DNA from 3 places in the Cytobacillus kochii genome. Region 1 is predicted to be linked to each of the others. Evidence: riboswitches for the same ligand, from Rfam matches in the RefSeq annotation. Region 1 holds a riboswitch; each other region holds the start of a gene.

The links. A riboswitch is a leader RNA that binds a small molecule or an ion and turns the genes downstream of it on or off. The one in region 1 is predicted to bind lysine.
Region 2: another riboswitch for lysine. It lies ahead of LG276_RS19240 (Na+/H+ antiporter NhaC family protein); the one in region 1 lies ahead of LG276_RS22710 (transporter substrate-binding domain-containing protein).
Region 3: another riboswitch for lysine. It lies ahead of LG276_RS17170 (aspartate kinase); the one in region 1 lies ahead of LG276_RS22710 (transporter substrate-binding domain-containing protein).

The regions. Positions count from the first base shown of each region.
Region 1 is NZ_CP085254.1:4,465,960-4,471,190, forward strand. It holds gene LG276_RS22705 (amino acid ABC transporter permease) at 1-714, opposite strand, end outside; gene LG276_RS22710 (transporter substrate-binding domain-containing protein) at 912-1,757, opposite strand; lysine riboswitch at 1,887-2,071, opposite strand; gene LG276_RS22715 (methyl-accepting chemotaxis protein) at 2,202-3,689, opposite strand; gene LG276_RS22720 (ketopantoate reductase family protein) at 3,833-4,879, shown strand; gene LG276_RS22725 (sulfite exporter TauE/SafE family protein) at 4,964-5,231, opposite strand, start outside.
Region 2 is NZ_CP085254.1:3,766,952-3,772,182, reverse strand. It holds gene LG276_RS19255 (iron ABC transporter permease) at 1-1,507, shown strand, start outside; gene LG276_RS19250 (DUF72 domain-containing protein) at 1,833-2,678, shown strand; gene LG276_RS19245 (YunC family protein) at 2,740-3,042, shown strand; lysine riboswitch at 3,167-3,351, shown strand; gene LG276_RS19240 (Na+/H+ antiporter NhaC family protein) at 3,524-5,095, shown strand.
Region 3 is NZ_CP085254.1:3,357,337-3,362,567, forward strand. It holds gene LG276_RS17160 (succinate dehydrogenase cytochrome b558 subunit) at 1-198, opposite strand, end outside; gene LG276_RS17165 (YslB family protein) at 646-1,122, shown strand; gene LG276_RS17170 (aspartate kinase) at 1,220-2,449, opposite strand; lysine riboswitch at 2,604-2,784, opposite strand; gene uvrC (excinuclease ABC subunit UvrC) at 2,854-4,626, opposite strand; gene trxA (thioredoxin) at 4,769-5,086, opposite strand.

The DNA of each region.
Region 1 (5,231 bases):
TTCACCTGCAACGACGTAATTTTCCGGTCCATCCATTCTTCTTTCAATATAGCGTAGAATTAATGTAACGGTATAAGTCATAACGAAATAAATAATACAAACAACAAAGAATGACTCAAAGTAGCGGAAATTATTCCCTGCAATTGAATTCGTTTGGAAAAATAATTCAGATATAGAAATCACGCTTAACACGGCAGTATCTTTTATATTAATGATAAATTGATTACCTGTAGCTGGAAGAATGTTTCGAATGACTTGAGGTAAAACAACATTCATCATTGTTTGCAAATGGTTCATCCCAATGGCTTGGGCTGCCTCATATTGACCTGGGTCGACAGAAATAATCCCTCCACGAACAATCTCAGCCATATAAGCACCCGTGTTAATGGAAACAATAACGATACCAGCAATGAGCGGATCCATTTGATAGCCAAAGGCCATTGCTGCCCCGTAAAAAATAACCATTGCCTGTACAATCATTGGTGTGCCTCTAAAGAATTCAATATAAGCAGATAACAAGAAATTCACTATTTTTAATAACAACCGTTTAGGACCATTCTCCGGTATTGGTATTGTTCGAAGAATGCCTGACAACAAACCAATTAGGGCACCGAAAACGGTACCAATTAAGGCAATGACTAATGTCACACCGGCGCCTCGTAAAAACATTGGCCAATATTCGACTACGATGCGAATAATCCATTCTATACTCATAACATGATCTCCTTTTCTCTCATCATGATTGGCCATTACCAATCAATCTGCTAAGGATTTGCGCTTCAAAGGTTTAATTAGTCCTTCTATTACTTAAAGGGAGAGGATGCGCTACCCTAGTTGTTTATTTCTCATGTCTCTCCTAACCTTCTTCTCGATATAAAACCGGCTACATCTCATGCAGCCGGCTCATTTAGTTATTCTGCCGCTGGCTGATTCTCAATAGCAGCATCCATTAATTCTTTTTGTTCTTCTTCAGAAATATCTGCAAGGATTTCATTGATTTTATCTGTTAATTCGCTATCTTTTTTCATCCCTACTGCAATGGCAGTATCTTCTTCACTTGTCTCAAATCCTTCAGTAAATTCAACCATCGCAAAGTTATCATTAGCAGCTGAAGCACTTACACCTTCAGGACGTTCAGAAACATAACCGTCAATAATTCCAGACTCTAATGCAACACGCATAGCAGGGAAGCTCTCCATCGCTGTTTGCTGTTGTACGCCGTCAATTTGATCAATTACTGAATAATGAAATGTATTTAATTGGGCAGTAACCTTTGCTCCACTGAAGTCTTGAATGGATGTGGCATTTTCGTAATCGCTACCTTTTTTCACTACCATGACTAAATCAGATTCGTAATAGTTATCAGAAAAATCAATCGTCTCTTTTCGTTCTGCTGTTGGTGACATACCAGCAATAATGGCGTCAATTTTATCTGAACTTAATGATGGTACTAAACCATCCCATTTTGTTTTCACAATTACTAACTCTTTTCCTAAACCTTCTGCTATCTTCTTCGCAATCTCAACATCGTAACCGCCTGCAAACTCTGAATTACCTTCAATTGCAACTGCGCCGTTGCTATCATCCATTTGCGTCCAGTTAAATGGCGCATAACCCGCCTCTAGTCCTACACGAAACACGTCTTTATCTTCTCCACCTGAACCTGTGCTTCCTTCAGCCTCATCATTTGAACCACAAGCAGCTAGAAACATACTCATTACTAAAGCCATAGCTAGTAAAGCAAATCTCTTTTTCATTTCTATTCCCCCTAATATATTTTTCTACTAATTAAACTATTCCGAATTAAGAAAAAGAATAACAAAAAAAGACCTGAGATGAACTCAGGTCCTTGTTATTCTTCCGCCTAAATCCTCTACTTTTCCCATTTTAGAGATAGTGCACCTTAATAAACCGGGTAAATTTATTAAGACAGTCCTGCAATTATTCACTGCAGACCCAACATGCTATACAAATGGATATAGCACATTTCGGCGATATTTCCTTCTCTTTAGTTTCATCATGCCTTATCACTCTACTAAAGACTGTTAAATACCGCGCCTCTACCCCACCAGAAAAAGTGAGGTTTATTCAATTTGATATCTATTAGGCTACAATAGTTTAATAGCGTCTGTCAATATAAACTCTATGGAAAATTGGTCCTTTTTTCGCACAACCTTTTGTCCAGAGCATAATTACCAATGTCAAGCTTGTTTGCTTGAAGCTAACTCTTTTAACTGGATGCTCAAATGATTAATATCCGCTACCGAATGGTTTACTTTTGACACCATCTCATGTTCATCTTCTATGATGGCAACGATTTCCTCTGTAGCTGCAGCGTTTTCCTCTGATATATTTGCCATATTTTCAATCTGTTCTTGAATTTGCTCAAATTTTTCTGTGGCAGCGGACACTTCATTGACACCTTTCACTAACTCTAAGTTGTTTTCTTGTAATGATGTTTGGATCTCGTTGAAAAAGGCAGATATCTCTGTTAGAAGTGCTTGTCCCTGCTTTACAGCACCTTCCCCTTCAAGAGAGCTTTGACGTGCTTCAAGAGACTGAGTGAAAAGAGTATTCGTCACTTCAGAAATCGCCACCGTGATTTCAGCACTTTGCTCAGCTAACTTCCTTACTTCATCTGCAACGACCGCAAAACCTCGCCCATGCTCTCCGGCTCTTGCTGATTCAATTGCTGCATTTAATGCGAGTAAATTAGTTTGATCGGCAATTTGTTTAATGCCTGCTAATAATTTATTCACTTGTTCCATACTAGAATGAACATCTGATACCGTCGATGCTGTCACACTAATCGTTGTATTTACTGTATTCATATGCGATGTAACATCGACTATCTTAGTTAAACCATCTTGTACTTTCTCATTCATACTCTTCGACTCTTCTACGACACCTTCTGAAATGGCAACAGATTCTTTTGTATTTTGTAAAGACTGACTCATAGAATCATTGACAATATTTAAGCTATTCGCTTCTTCCTGAATACTTGTAGCCATCTGTTGAGCAGCTTCTAATACTTGTTGGCTTGACTCATGTATCGTTTCAATATTTTGCTTAAAAAGTCCAATATGATTTTCTAGAGTCACTGTACCTTTATCTATTGAACCAAAGGTGTCTTGCAACTGTATGAGAAGGTCTTTTGACTCCGTTTCTTTTTGCTCTGCTTGGTCAATCAATTCCCTACCCCAACTAGCTAATAAATAAAATAAGTACAAAATCCCGTTGGTGACAAGAATAATAGTAAAAATACTCCGGACACTATTACTTTCTCCTAATAACTGATGGCCAATTATAAAGCAGGTAGCAATAAAACTAATATTAAAGAATGCAGAAAAAGCAACAATCATTTCTTTCTTAAAATACAGCACCACCATTGCAACCGTTAAGAATAAAATATAATGCTTATTCAAAGCATATCCGTCCACAAAAAAGAGCATCATCACAATGAGGTTTGGTATAGCAGCATACAAAAAGCCCTTTACGTAATCATTGATACGCAAAAAGTACAGAACAATAGCCATGACAATGACAGAAATCCCAGCACACATAATGACAATTGTATCGCTCAAACCTCGGTCAATAACAATAGGTAAGACTAATAAAACAGCTAATGTCATCAATCCCCACATATTCACTTTATGAACTCTTAATAATTCGTTCTTTTGCGTACCCAATTATTTTTCCTCCTAAATTAATCCAAAAACAAGGACTTTAAGCCTATTATTTGGGGTTTTTTTCTTTTATTTCTCTTATTTATTTCGGTATGATTAACTATTATGTTAGTGCTTTATAGCTAAATATTTTAGGAGGATACATAATGAGAATTGCGATCATGGGAACAGGGTCTTTAGGGACGATTATTGGGGCACACTTATCAAAAGGGGCACATCATGTGGAATGCATCGATGTGAATACTGATCATATCAATGCCTTAAACAGTAACGGCGCAACAGTTGTGGGGACGGTAAACTTGCAGGCTTCTGTAAAAGCCATCACGCCACAAGAAATGAATGGCATTTATGACCTTGTCTTACTTTTAACAAAGCAAGTATACAATGAATCAGTGCTCCTACAATTACAAGCGCATATGAACGAAGCAAGCATATTACTCTCTTTACAAAATGGTGTTCCAGAAGAAAGTTTAGTAGAATCACTTGGTTCATCCAACATTATTGGTGGTTCTGTTGAGTTTGGTGCAACTTGGGTAAAACCAGGTGTATCACAATTAACATCAGACAAAGAGGCATTCTCTGCTCACGCGTTTCAAATTGGTGAGTTAGACGGACAGATTACTGATCGCGTGAATCAAGTAAAAACCGTTCTTGAAGATGTCGGTGGCACAATCGTGTCAAATAATCTTATCGGTACAAAATGGTCCAAACTTCTTGTTAATGTAGCGATGAGCGGTATGTCGGCAGCACTAGGTTGTACATATGGAGATATTTTGAATAACGAGGCAGCTGTCACAAGTGCAGTGATGTTAGCTGATGAAACGTTAAAAGTTGGATACGCGAATAACATTCAATTTAGCGAACTAGCGGGTGTAAATGTAGGTATCTTCTCTATTAGCGAAGACAAGAGCAACCTACCAATGGTCATCCAAGTTGCTAAACAAGCATTTGCTCCTCAAGCACTGCTCAAAGCTAGTATGCTACAAGATTTAGAAAAAGGATTACAAACAGAAGTCGACTATATTAATGGTTACATTTCAACAAAAGGGAACGCCCTACAAGTATCTACTACAGTAAATGATCTTGTCACAAGCTTGATCAAACAAGCAGAAGAAACAAAACAACTGCCGGACTTTAATGAAAATATTAAAGCATTTGAGTCCCTATTAAACAAAGAATTTGCCATTCATTAATCCATACTCGAAAGACAGGCTGAGTGAGACGTGCGAAATCGAACCCCTCACCAGCCTTTTTTCCTTCCTCATTCCCATGCAGCATTAGAGAAATAATTGGTTAATACATAAGTATAATCCAGTAAATAAAAGGATGGAGTATGAAATAATTGAGAAAAACGTTTGGCTCATGACTTTAAAAAATAATTGTCCTAAAAATATGCCAATTAGTGCCACAGGAGCTCCAACCAAACTAGCGAGCCAAACTGTTTGTGTGGTACCGGCGACAACCATTTGGATAGTCAGACTGATTACATAAATATATAAATAAAAAGCAATTGTCGTTCCTCTGAGAATTTCCATATTCGTTTTG
Region 2 (5,231 bases), 700 kb from region 1:
GCAGCTTTTATATGAAAATGAAGTGTCCGGGTTGTTTTTATGGGGAGCGGGAACATTGTTACAGCTTGATTGGAGTGGCGTTCAATTTGCTTTGCCATGGGTTCTCTTCACTCTTCTTTTTGCCTTTATAATAGGTCATCGTTTTGACGCTTTACTGTTGGGAGAAGATGTAGCTGTAGGATTAGGACAAAATGTGATGATAAGTAAATTAATAGGTTGGGGTATTGCAATTATATTAGCTGCTGTCTCTGTTACAGTAGTAGGCCCCATTGGATTTGTTGGTATTATGGCTCCACATATTGTTCGTTTAATGGGCTTTAGAAAGCATCGATCCATGCTAATAGGAAATATAGTGGTCGGTGCAGGCTTACTCATATGTGCTGACATCTTTGTTCGTATGATTTCTAGTATGTCCGAATTACCTGTAGGAGCAATGACGGCCATTATAGGAGCACCCTGGTTAGTCTATTTAGCCTTAAAGGTAAGTAGGAAAACGAGAACTGCTGGAGGAGCATTAGAGGGGAAAGTGAGAATTAAGCATATTAAAAGATTTTATGTCCTCATATCTCTCGCCGTTCTTGGATTAGTAGGGTTTAGCCTGTCGTTTGGGGGAACAAGTTTCACTAGTCTTTTAGAATTGCCAAGAGAATTGATGTATAATACCTTCGTTTGGGATTTTCGCTTGCCTCGAGTGGTCGTCAGCTTCGGAATTGGTATGATGATGGCGGCTAGCGGTTTAATGATGCAGACTGTTTTACGTAACCCACTTGCTGACGCTTCTGTTTTAGGTGTGACTTCAGGTGCAAGTGTAGTGGCGATGTTGGTTCTCATTGTTTTTCCACAAGCCCCCTTTGTCCTTATTCCAATTGGTGCATTAATTGGTGCACTTGTTACAATGGGAATTGTATTGTTTATTAGTGCGCGGAGCGGTTATCAACCGATGATTCTATTATTAATGGGTGTTGCTATATCTGCGGTAGGTTCTGCTATTATACAGATTTTATTAGTACGTGCGAACCTTCATGCATCACAAGCTTTAACATGGCTTGCTGGTAGCACCTATGGGACAAGCTGGAGTGACCTAGTAATTGTGATGATAACATCGTTACTACTCTTTCCGGTTATTCTCTATATGGCCAATACATTCGAGATCTTATCATTGAGTGATGAACTATCCATTGGTTTAGGTGTGAAAACTAGTAAAATGCGTATGTTTATGATTATACTAGCTGTTATGTTGTCAAGCATCAGTGTATCAGTGGTTGGAGCAATTGGATTTATCGGTTTACTAGCTCCACATATTGCTAGACAACTGGTCGGTCCGAAGCTACTACAATTACTGCCATTAACCATAGTAATTGGCGGGATTTTACTTATTTCAGCTGATTTTCTTGGAAGAGTCGTTTTAGCTCCTAAAGAAATACCTGCTGGAATAATTGTTTCTTTAATTGGTGCACCATACTTACTTTATTTATTGAAGAAAACGAACAAAATCAAAGCGAGTTAATCTGTTTAATAAAAAATAATCTGAACAATGGTTCGGGTTATTTTTTATTTCTTTTAAACTCATAGTAAGAAACGGATATCTGATTTATACCATCTCCAGTAAGGTACTTTTTCTATATGCTTTTCCTTATTACTGCGTAAGGGTTCCTTTTTTGATACCGATGAGCAATCACAAAATGAGTAAAGTGCTAATGGAATGTTCTAAGAATTTTCTTTTCTGTTTTTGACTGATTCTTTTTGACTTATTTCATTGTGTTTCTTGTTTATGGTTATATCCTTTAGGTAAAATAATCAGTATGAAGATTATTGGTAGATGAGGTGATGGAATGATTAGGATTGGTTTAACTGGATGGGGAGATCATGACAGCCTATATACGGAGCGTGTATCTAACCGAGATAAACTATTAGAATATGGCGCTCATTTTCCAACAGTTGAGGTAGACGCCTCCTTTTATGCCGTACAGCCAGAAAGGAACGGGGAAAAGTGGGTGAGGGAAACGCCTGCTTCATTTAAATTTGTTGTGAAAGCTTATCAGGGGATGACGGGGCATCAAAGGGGAGAGATTCCTTTTGAGTCCAAGGAAGAAATGTTTGCTGCTTTTAAAGCGTCGCTTGCCCCTTATATAAGAGAAAATAAGTTAGCGATGGTCCTATTTCAATTTCCACCGTGGTTTAATTGTAAAAAGGAAAACGTTCAATATTTACGCTGGTGTAAACAGCAAATGGGAGAAATACCATGTGCTGTTGAATTTCGTCATCAGTCTTGGTATCAAGATGCGTTTATAGAAGGTACTTTAAATTTTATCAAGGAAGAGAAATGGATACATACCGTTTGTGATGAACCACAAGCAGGGGAGGGCTCTGTTCCAATTGTAATGCATACTTGCGGTCATCCAATTGTACTTGTCCGCTTGCATGGTCGTAATGTTCATGGGTGGCAAAATAAAAAACAACCAAATTGGCGTGAAGTTCGCTATCTATACCGTTATAATCACCAGGAATTATTGGAGTGGGCAGAGCGATTAAAGCAATTACAAAAAGAGGCAAAGGACGTCTATGTACTATTTAATAATAATTCTGGTGGTGACGCAGCGGATAATGCAAAGGAAATTCTAGAAATATTAGGAATTGAATATGAGGGATTAGCTCCAAAACAACTCGGTTTATTTTAACTAATGAGTACACCTAATCTCTACCTATAACATAAATTGTTAAAGGGAAGGGGGGACGGTCATGGTTGAATTAAAGCCTGTTATTTTGGATGGTCATACGTTTATGACTGTATCCGTTGAGCTGCCAAAAACTAATTTGTTAGTCGTATCAAATGATAAAGGATATATCATGTGTGGTGCATTAGACGTTGCGTTATTAAATGAAAAATTAAAAGATCGCCATGTCATTGCTGGTAGAGCCGTAGGGGTAAAAACGATTCAACAACTAATAGATGCACCACTTGAATCAGTCACTTTTGCTGCAGAGGAATTAGGAATTAAAAAAGGGATGATCGGAAGAGAAGCGCTATTAAGAATGGTATAGGTTATAGTATCCTACTATATCTTAAAAATAATAAATTTAAGTATATTTTAGGTTTTGATAGAGTTTTGCATAAATAATTATATTTTGATATAATGTATAACAATTGAATAATGCCTTATCAATCCGATGGGGTAGAGGCGCAAATCATCATTAGTAATCAATGTGAGGATGACAACAGTGAACTTTGATAAAAGGGAGATTTGCCGAAGCAAATAGGTACGTCAATATTTATTTGTTGGGGTTGCTCTAAATAGGAGTAACACTGTCATTATGGAGGTATATTAACCATAATGGGGAGCTACAGTCGTGATGGAGAATAACGTTACTTCTTGAAGGGTAATGATAGAATCTCTATCGTTACTCTTTTTTTATTATCAATTAAGGATCAAAGAAAAGTGGAGGATACCTTTCTCTGATCGTTAATTGATATGAGACGCATTCGTTCATGTCTATAGCTCCTATACTAATAGGAGGTCTTTTTATGACAGGTACATTTATTTCTGTGCTGCCACCTTTGGTAGCGATGCTTTTGGTTATACTAACAAAAAGGGTGATTCTCTCCCTTGGTTTAGGGGCGTTAACAGCAGCTATCTTAATTGGAGGATATCAACCGCTAGATACGCTACAAATATTTTTCTCGTCGTTTATAGCACTTTTCATAACAGATGAAGGGCTAAATACTTGGAATATATTCATTCTATTATTCTTACTTATTCTTGGTAGCATTACTGCATTTATTTCACTTTCGGGTGGTAGTCGTGCCTTTGGTGAATGGGCAATGAAGCGTGTGAAAACGAGAGTGGGTGCACAGTTATTAACCGTAGTTTTAGGTATGATTTTGTTTATAGATGATTATTTTAATGCGTTAACAGTTGGACAGGTATCTCGACCTGTTACTGATCGACAAAAAGTATCACGTGTAAAGCTTGCTTATTTAATTGATTCAACATCCGCACCTTTGTGTGTTATTTCGCCTATATCAAGTTGGGGAGCATCAATTATCGCCTTAATTGGCTCGATTTTAGTGTCTCATAAAATAACTGATTATAGTGCTTTCTCTGCTTTCATGCAAATCATTCCGTTAAATTTTTATGTATGGGCGGCAATCATAATGGTGTTTATTATTGTTGTTGGGCAAATTGATTTTGGTCCAATGAAGAAACATGAGAAACAAGCTATTGAACAAGGAATTCTATTTGATAAGAAGAAACAGTTGAAAGACGAGGTTCAAGAAGAATTACCTATTAGTACGAAAGGGACTGTTGGTCATCTTGTTTGGCCAATCATTGTTTTATTTATTGGAACAGTGAGTATGATGGCTTGGACAGGCATTAATGGGGCAGAGGGGAATGTGTCGTTAGTATCCTTATTAGAAAACACAGATGTGGCCTTATCATTAATTGTCGGAGGATTATTGAGTTTAGCTGTTGCTTACGTACAATTTGCTCAAGTATTAAAGAAAGATGATAAACTAACGAGTAATTTTTATTTGAAAGCTACATGGGTTGGGATGAAATCTATGTTTGGATCAGTATTGATCTTAATCTTTGCTTGGTTACTCGGAGATTTGATTAGTCAAATAGGTACAGGGGAATACTTGGCTAGCGTTATTAATCAATCGAATCTTAGTCATGATTTTATCCCTGTTATCCTATTTATTATTGCGGCACTTATGGCATTTAGTACAGGGACATCTTGGGGATCATTTGGCATTCTTCTTCCAATAGCTGGTGATATTGCTGTAGCTACAGATATATCCCTGCTGATTCCTGCAATGGCAGCTGTACTTGGAGGGGCAGTATTCGGAGATCATGCTTCACCGATTTCTGATACTTCTATTTTATCCGCCACAGGTGCAGGAAGTAATTTGATTGATCATGTCATTACACAATTTCCTTATGCCTTTACAGCAGCTGTTGCTGCGGCCATCTCTTATATTATTTTGGGTGTAAGTGGAAGTGTAATTATTGCATTAGCTGCTTTGATTGTTATGATGGCAGGGATTTTACTTGTTGTTAAAATGTTCGGTACAAAAACCGAGAAGATGATATAATAGTTCTTTTGAACATATAGGAAGGAGGAATGAACTCGTCGGTTCATTCCTCTTTTTCTATCTTACAAGTCTAAAATTACTACATAAGCAAAGTTATTTTACTTTATATAAAAGTAGCTAGTTATTTTTAATTGCT
Region 3 (5,231 bases), 1.1 Mb from region 1:
AGGTAAGAAAATAATAAATATTTCTAGGAAATATCTAAAAGGAAGACTTTCCATGAAATGTGATGCGCTATTAAATGCCTCTTCTCCCCTAGTTGCAAAATGGTTCACTACTAAATGTTGGATCAGAAAGACCCCAACAGGTATAACTCCAAGTAATGAATGCAATCTGCGATTTAAAAACTCTCGATTACCCGCCATAAGTTTACCCCCTTGAATTTGTAGCATGACACGCTGAATATGTACATAACAAATCCTTCGCATCACTAAGAAAATGCAAATCATTTTCAAAACATTTATATGACATGTCCATTTTACTCCCATCGCCCATTAGCGTCAAGAAAACGGATACAGATTTTGTCGATATTACGAAAATTTTTTCTATTCTAGTTTCACTCAAAAAACCAATGATATAGTTTTTTCAACCCTATTTGGCGGTATATTAAAATAGCTTAAATCACGCAATAATATTCATATTTTACGCATAAAAATGCATTTACATTAGATTATTATTAGTGTTAAGATTATTCCCATAATTTACACCAGTTTTACAAACTAAAAATTTTTCCCTTTTCACTGTACGTATTCGTTTTTTCCAAGTAAATTGTATATATTAGACTTTATGAAAGAGGGGAGATTTAGCATAATATGCCATCTCAAGAAGCCCAAATAGAACAAACCGAAAACATGGCAGAATCAATCGAACCAAACAAAGAAGTGATTCCATCCTTTGGTTATGAATTAATTAGAGAAGAACTTTTACATGATTTGCTAGGTAAAGACGCACCAGATATCTTATACTGGGCAGGCAAGAGACTAGCGCGTAAATATCCTCTACAAACAGAAGAAGACTTATTCAGTTTCTTTGTCGAGGCTGGTTGGGGAAAATTAACGAAAAACCTCGAAAACAAAAAAGAAATCGAATACCAGTTAACAAGTGAAGTCATTCAAAAGCGCTGTAAAGAAAATGCTCACGCAACATTCCAATTAGAAGCTGGTTTTATTGCTCAACAAATCGAACAGAAAAAAGAAGTGATTTGCGAAACATTCGAGCACCCACGTAAAAAAGGTGGAAAGGTCCTCTTCACAGTCAAATGGGATAAAAAGGACAATATCCACACCTAATAAATATACCCAACAGTAAAAAAAATCCAAACATCATTCTTTTTAAGGCGTTTAAATGGTGTTTGGATTTTCCTATCTTATACTACTGCTAGCTCATTTAATTTTTTATTAAATCCCCAGCTAAATTAAACGTTTGATGTAAAGCTTGAGCAGCATTTAACATATGCGCTTGGTCAATCACAGCCGAGACCTTTATTTCAGATGTACTGACCATCTTTACAACGATGTTATTAGCAGCTAATACATTAAACATCTCCGCTGCTACTCCTGGGTTTGAAATCATTCCTGAACCGACAATCGAGATTTTCGCCAATTGTGATTCCCATTCAATCTGATCATAACTTAAGGCTTCTCGATTTTTTTCTAGTATTTTCACAGTCTCTGTAAGATCTTGGTTTTTAATAGAGAAAGATAAGCCTGATGATTTATCATCTGTAATACTTTGTATAATAATATCAACATTTATATGTTCTTTCGCCAAGAGTGAAAAGATGGATGAAAGGCTTATTAAAGGGTCTTTAATCCCTAGTACAGAAACCCTTGTAATATCATCTTCAAAAGCAACCCCTCTAACAACTAAGTTCTCTTCCATTTCCGCAACCTCCTCAATAATTGTTCCTTCTTCTCGTTCCATACTGGAACGTACTTCAAGCTTTACATTGTAATTTTTTGCAAACTCAACTGCTCTTGGGTGTAGAACGCCTGCACCAAGATTAGCTAATTCAAGCATTTCATCGTAAGAGATTGATGGAAGCTTTCTTGCATTTTTTATATAGCGTGGATCAGTTGTGAATACACCTGTTACATCAGTGTATATATCACATTTGTCCGCTTTTAATACTGCTGCAAGAGCCACGGCTGTTGTATCAGAGCCACCCCGACCTAATGTCGTTATTTGGCCAGTCTCACTTAAACCTTGAAAACCCGCTACGATAACAATTCTCCCTTTCTTTAACTCTTGTGAAACAGGCTTTGTGTCAATATCAGTGATTCTTGCGTCACCATGTACTGATTCCGTTTTAATCCCTGCTTGCCAGCCTGTATAGGAAGTTGCCTCATAACCTTTGGAATTTAATGCAATTGTTAATAAGGAGATTGTAACTTGCTCACCTGTAGATAACAACATATCCATTTCTCTCTTACTTGGAGCAGGTGATAATTCTTTTGCCATACCAACTAATTGATCAGTCGTTTTGCCCATAGCCGACACAACGACAACGATATCATTACCATTATTTTTTTCTTCAATGACACGGTTGGCTACATTTTGAATATGATCAACCGAGCCTACGGAGGTTCCACCAAATTTCTGTACAATTAAGCCCACTTTTCTCCCCTACTTTCAAGTCATTCGTTTTTATTCCCTGCCGCCTGTATGTACAACCAACACATTTCTACCCATATTCGGCATAAAAAAAAGCAATGAGATGAAACCCATCCCATTGCTGTGTAGTCAAACGTATGAACAATCTACGCACACACAGTGAGATAGCCCTCCAAGACAGATAGTCTTGACAATCCTGCATTTATTCAATGCAGAACCAGCGAAGAAAATATTGAGTCTTTCTTCACTTCGGCGAATATTCCCTTTCAAAGTCCTTCAAACGAAGCTCAATCCTCTAAGGAACTTTTACTAATGAAACTCGCACCTCTACCTTCACTTTCAAGTTAAAAAGTGATTTGATATAAAGTTAAAAACACTATACCATATTTGTTTTTTTCAGACAATGTCTATTCATGTAACTTTTCATAAAGTTCTTGTGCAACTTTTAATGGTAAGCCAGATTCCCTAAGGTCTTCTACACTAGCTGATTTCATTTTTTTTACAGAACCAAAATCTTTTAACAACTGCTTTTTTCTTTTTTCCCCAATACCATCAATTTCATCAAGAAGTGACTGAAATGCACTCTTTCCACGAACTTGTCTATGAAATGTAATCGCAAATCGATGCACTTCATCTTGAATACGTTGTAATAAATAAAATTCCTGGCTATTTCGAGCGAGGGGAATGATCATTAATGGATTTCCATAAAGAAGTTGAGATGTTTTATGCTTATCATCTTTGACTAATCCTGCTAGTGGAATATCTAAACCGAGTTCATTCTCAAGCACATCTCGAACGACTTCAACATGTCCTTTTCCACCATCAATGATAATTAAATCAGGTAGGGGGAGCCCTTCTTTTAAAACCCGGCTATATCTCCGTCTCGTCACTTCCCTCATAGATTCATAATCATCTGGTCCTTTAACTGACTTAATCTTATATTTCCGATACTCCCTTTTTGCAGGCTTACCATCGATAAAGACAATCATTGCTGAGACAGCATCGGTACCCTGGATATTGGAGTTATCAAAAGCTTCAATGCGATAGGGTGTGTAAATTCCTAGCTCCTCACCTAAGCTTTCTATTGCATTCACCGTTCTTTTCTCATCACGTTCAATAAGCGAGAATTTTTCTTTTAAAGCAATCTTTGCATTTTTATAGGCAAGTTTCACTAATTCTTTTTTTCTCCCTCTTTGAGGAATAAATATTTTCACATCCAAAAGCTGCTCAGCCATCGTCACATCAACAGAGTCTGGCAAGTAGATTTCCTTTGGTTTAAAATGGTTAGCTTGTTCATAAAAACGGCCGAGATAGGTGAGCATCTCTTCTTCAGGCTCATTATAGATTGGAAACATAGACACATCTCTTTCAATGAGTTTCCCTTGCCTAATAAAGAATACTTGTACACACATCCAACCCTTATCAACCGCATAAGCAAACACATCTCGGTCTGTAAAATCCGTCATCGTAATCTTTTGTTTTTCCATCGTCGTTTCTATATGGATAATTTTATCTCTGAAATCTTTTGCTTTCTCAAACTCTAGCGCTGCGGACGCTTCTTCCATTTTCGTTGAGAGTTCTTTTTTGATCTCTTTATAACCACCATTTAAGAAGCGAGTAATCTCATCTGTCATTTGTTTGTATGTGTCAGATTTTACTTCATTTACACAAGGAGCTAGACATTGTCCGATATGGTAGTAGAGACAAACTCTATCTGGTAAGGTGTTACATTTTCTTAAAGGATAAAGGCGATCTAATAATCTCTTTGTTTCATTGGCCGCCTGCACATTTGGATATGGACCAAAATATTTACCTTTGTCTTTTTTTACTTTTCTCGTGGTAATTAATCTCGGATGTCTTTCATTTGTTAATTTAATAAAAGGATAACTCTTATCATCCTTTAACATGACATTATATTTGGGGTCATGCTTTTTAATTAAATTTAACTCTAATAATAATGCTTCCATATCGGAAGAGGTCACGATGTATTCAAAATCTTCAATTTCATTTACCAGCCTTAATGTCTTTCCATCATGCGAACCGGTAAAATAGGACTTAACCCGATTACGAAGCACTTTCGCCTTACCGACATAAATAATTGTCCCTTGGCGATCTTTCATTAAATAACAACCAGGTTGAGCAGGTAATAAAGGTAATTTATTTTTTATATTATCATTCATAATTAGCTGTCACATCCATACCTAAAAAGAATATCATTGCAGGAGGAAACCATACCCTTCTTACTGATTTTGCCATACTTGTACTGTAAAAAAACCCCGATCTTCTAAAAGTAGAAGCCGGGGTTTGTTTTTATGGTACTTCTTATGCACCATGTTTTTGAAGCAATTCAACTAGTGCTTCTTTCGGTTGGAAACCAACCACTTTATCTACTTCAGCACCATCTTTAAATACGATGAGAGTCGGGATGCTCATAACACCAAATTTACCAGCAGTTTCTTGGTTATCGTCAACATCAAGTTTAACGATTTTTACTTTATCTCCCATTTCTCCATCAATTTCCTCAAGAACTGGTCCAATCATTTTACAAGGTCCGCACCATGGTGCCCAGAAGTCTGCAAGTACAAGACCTGAACCAGTTTCAGCAGTAAAGTTTTGATCTGTTGCATGTGTGATAGCCATAATATTTATATCCTCCTAATAAATAACTAAAAAATCTTATCGAAAGTATATCATCGATTAATAATGGATGCTATTATTTTGCTCGTATAGATTACCCATTTTTTTATTGTATCATACTGAACCTTTAAAAAGGATTCAATGTCTA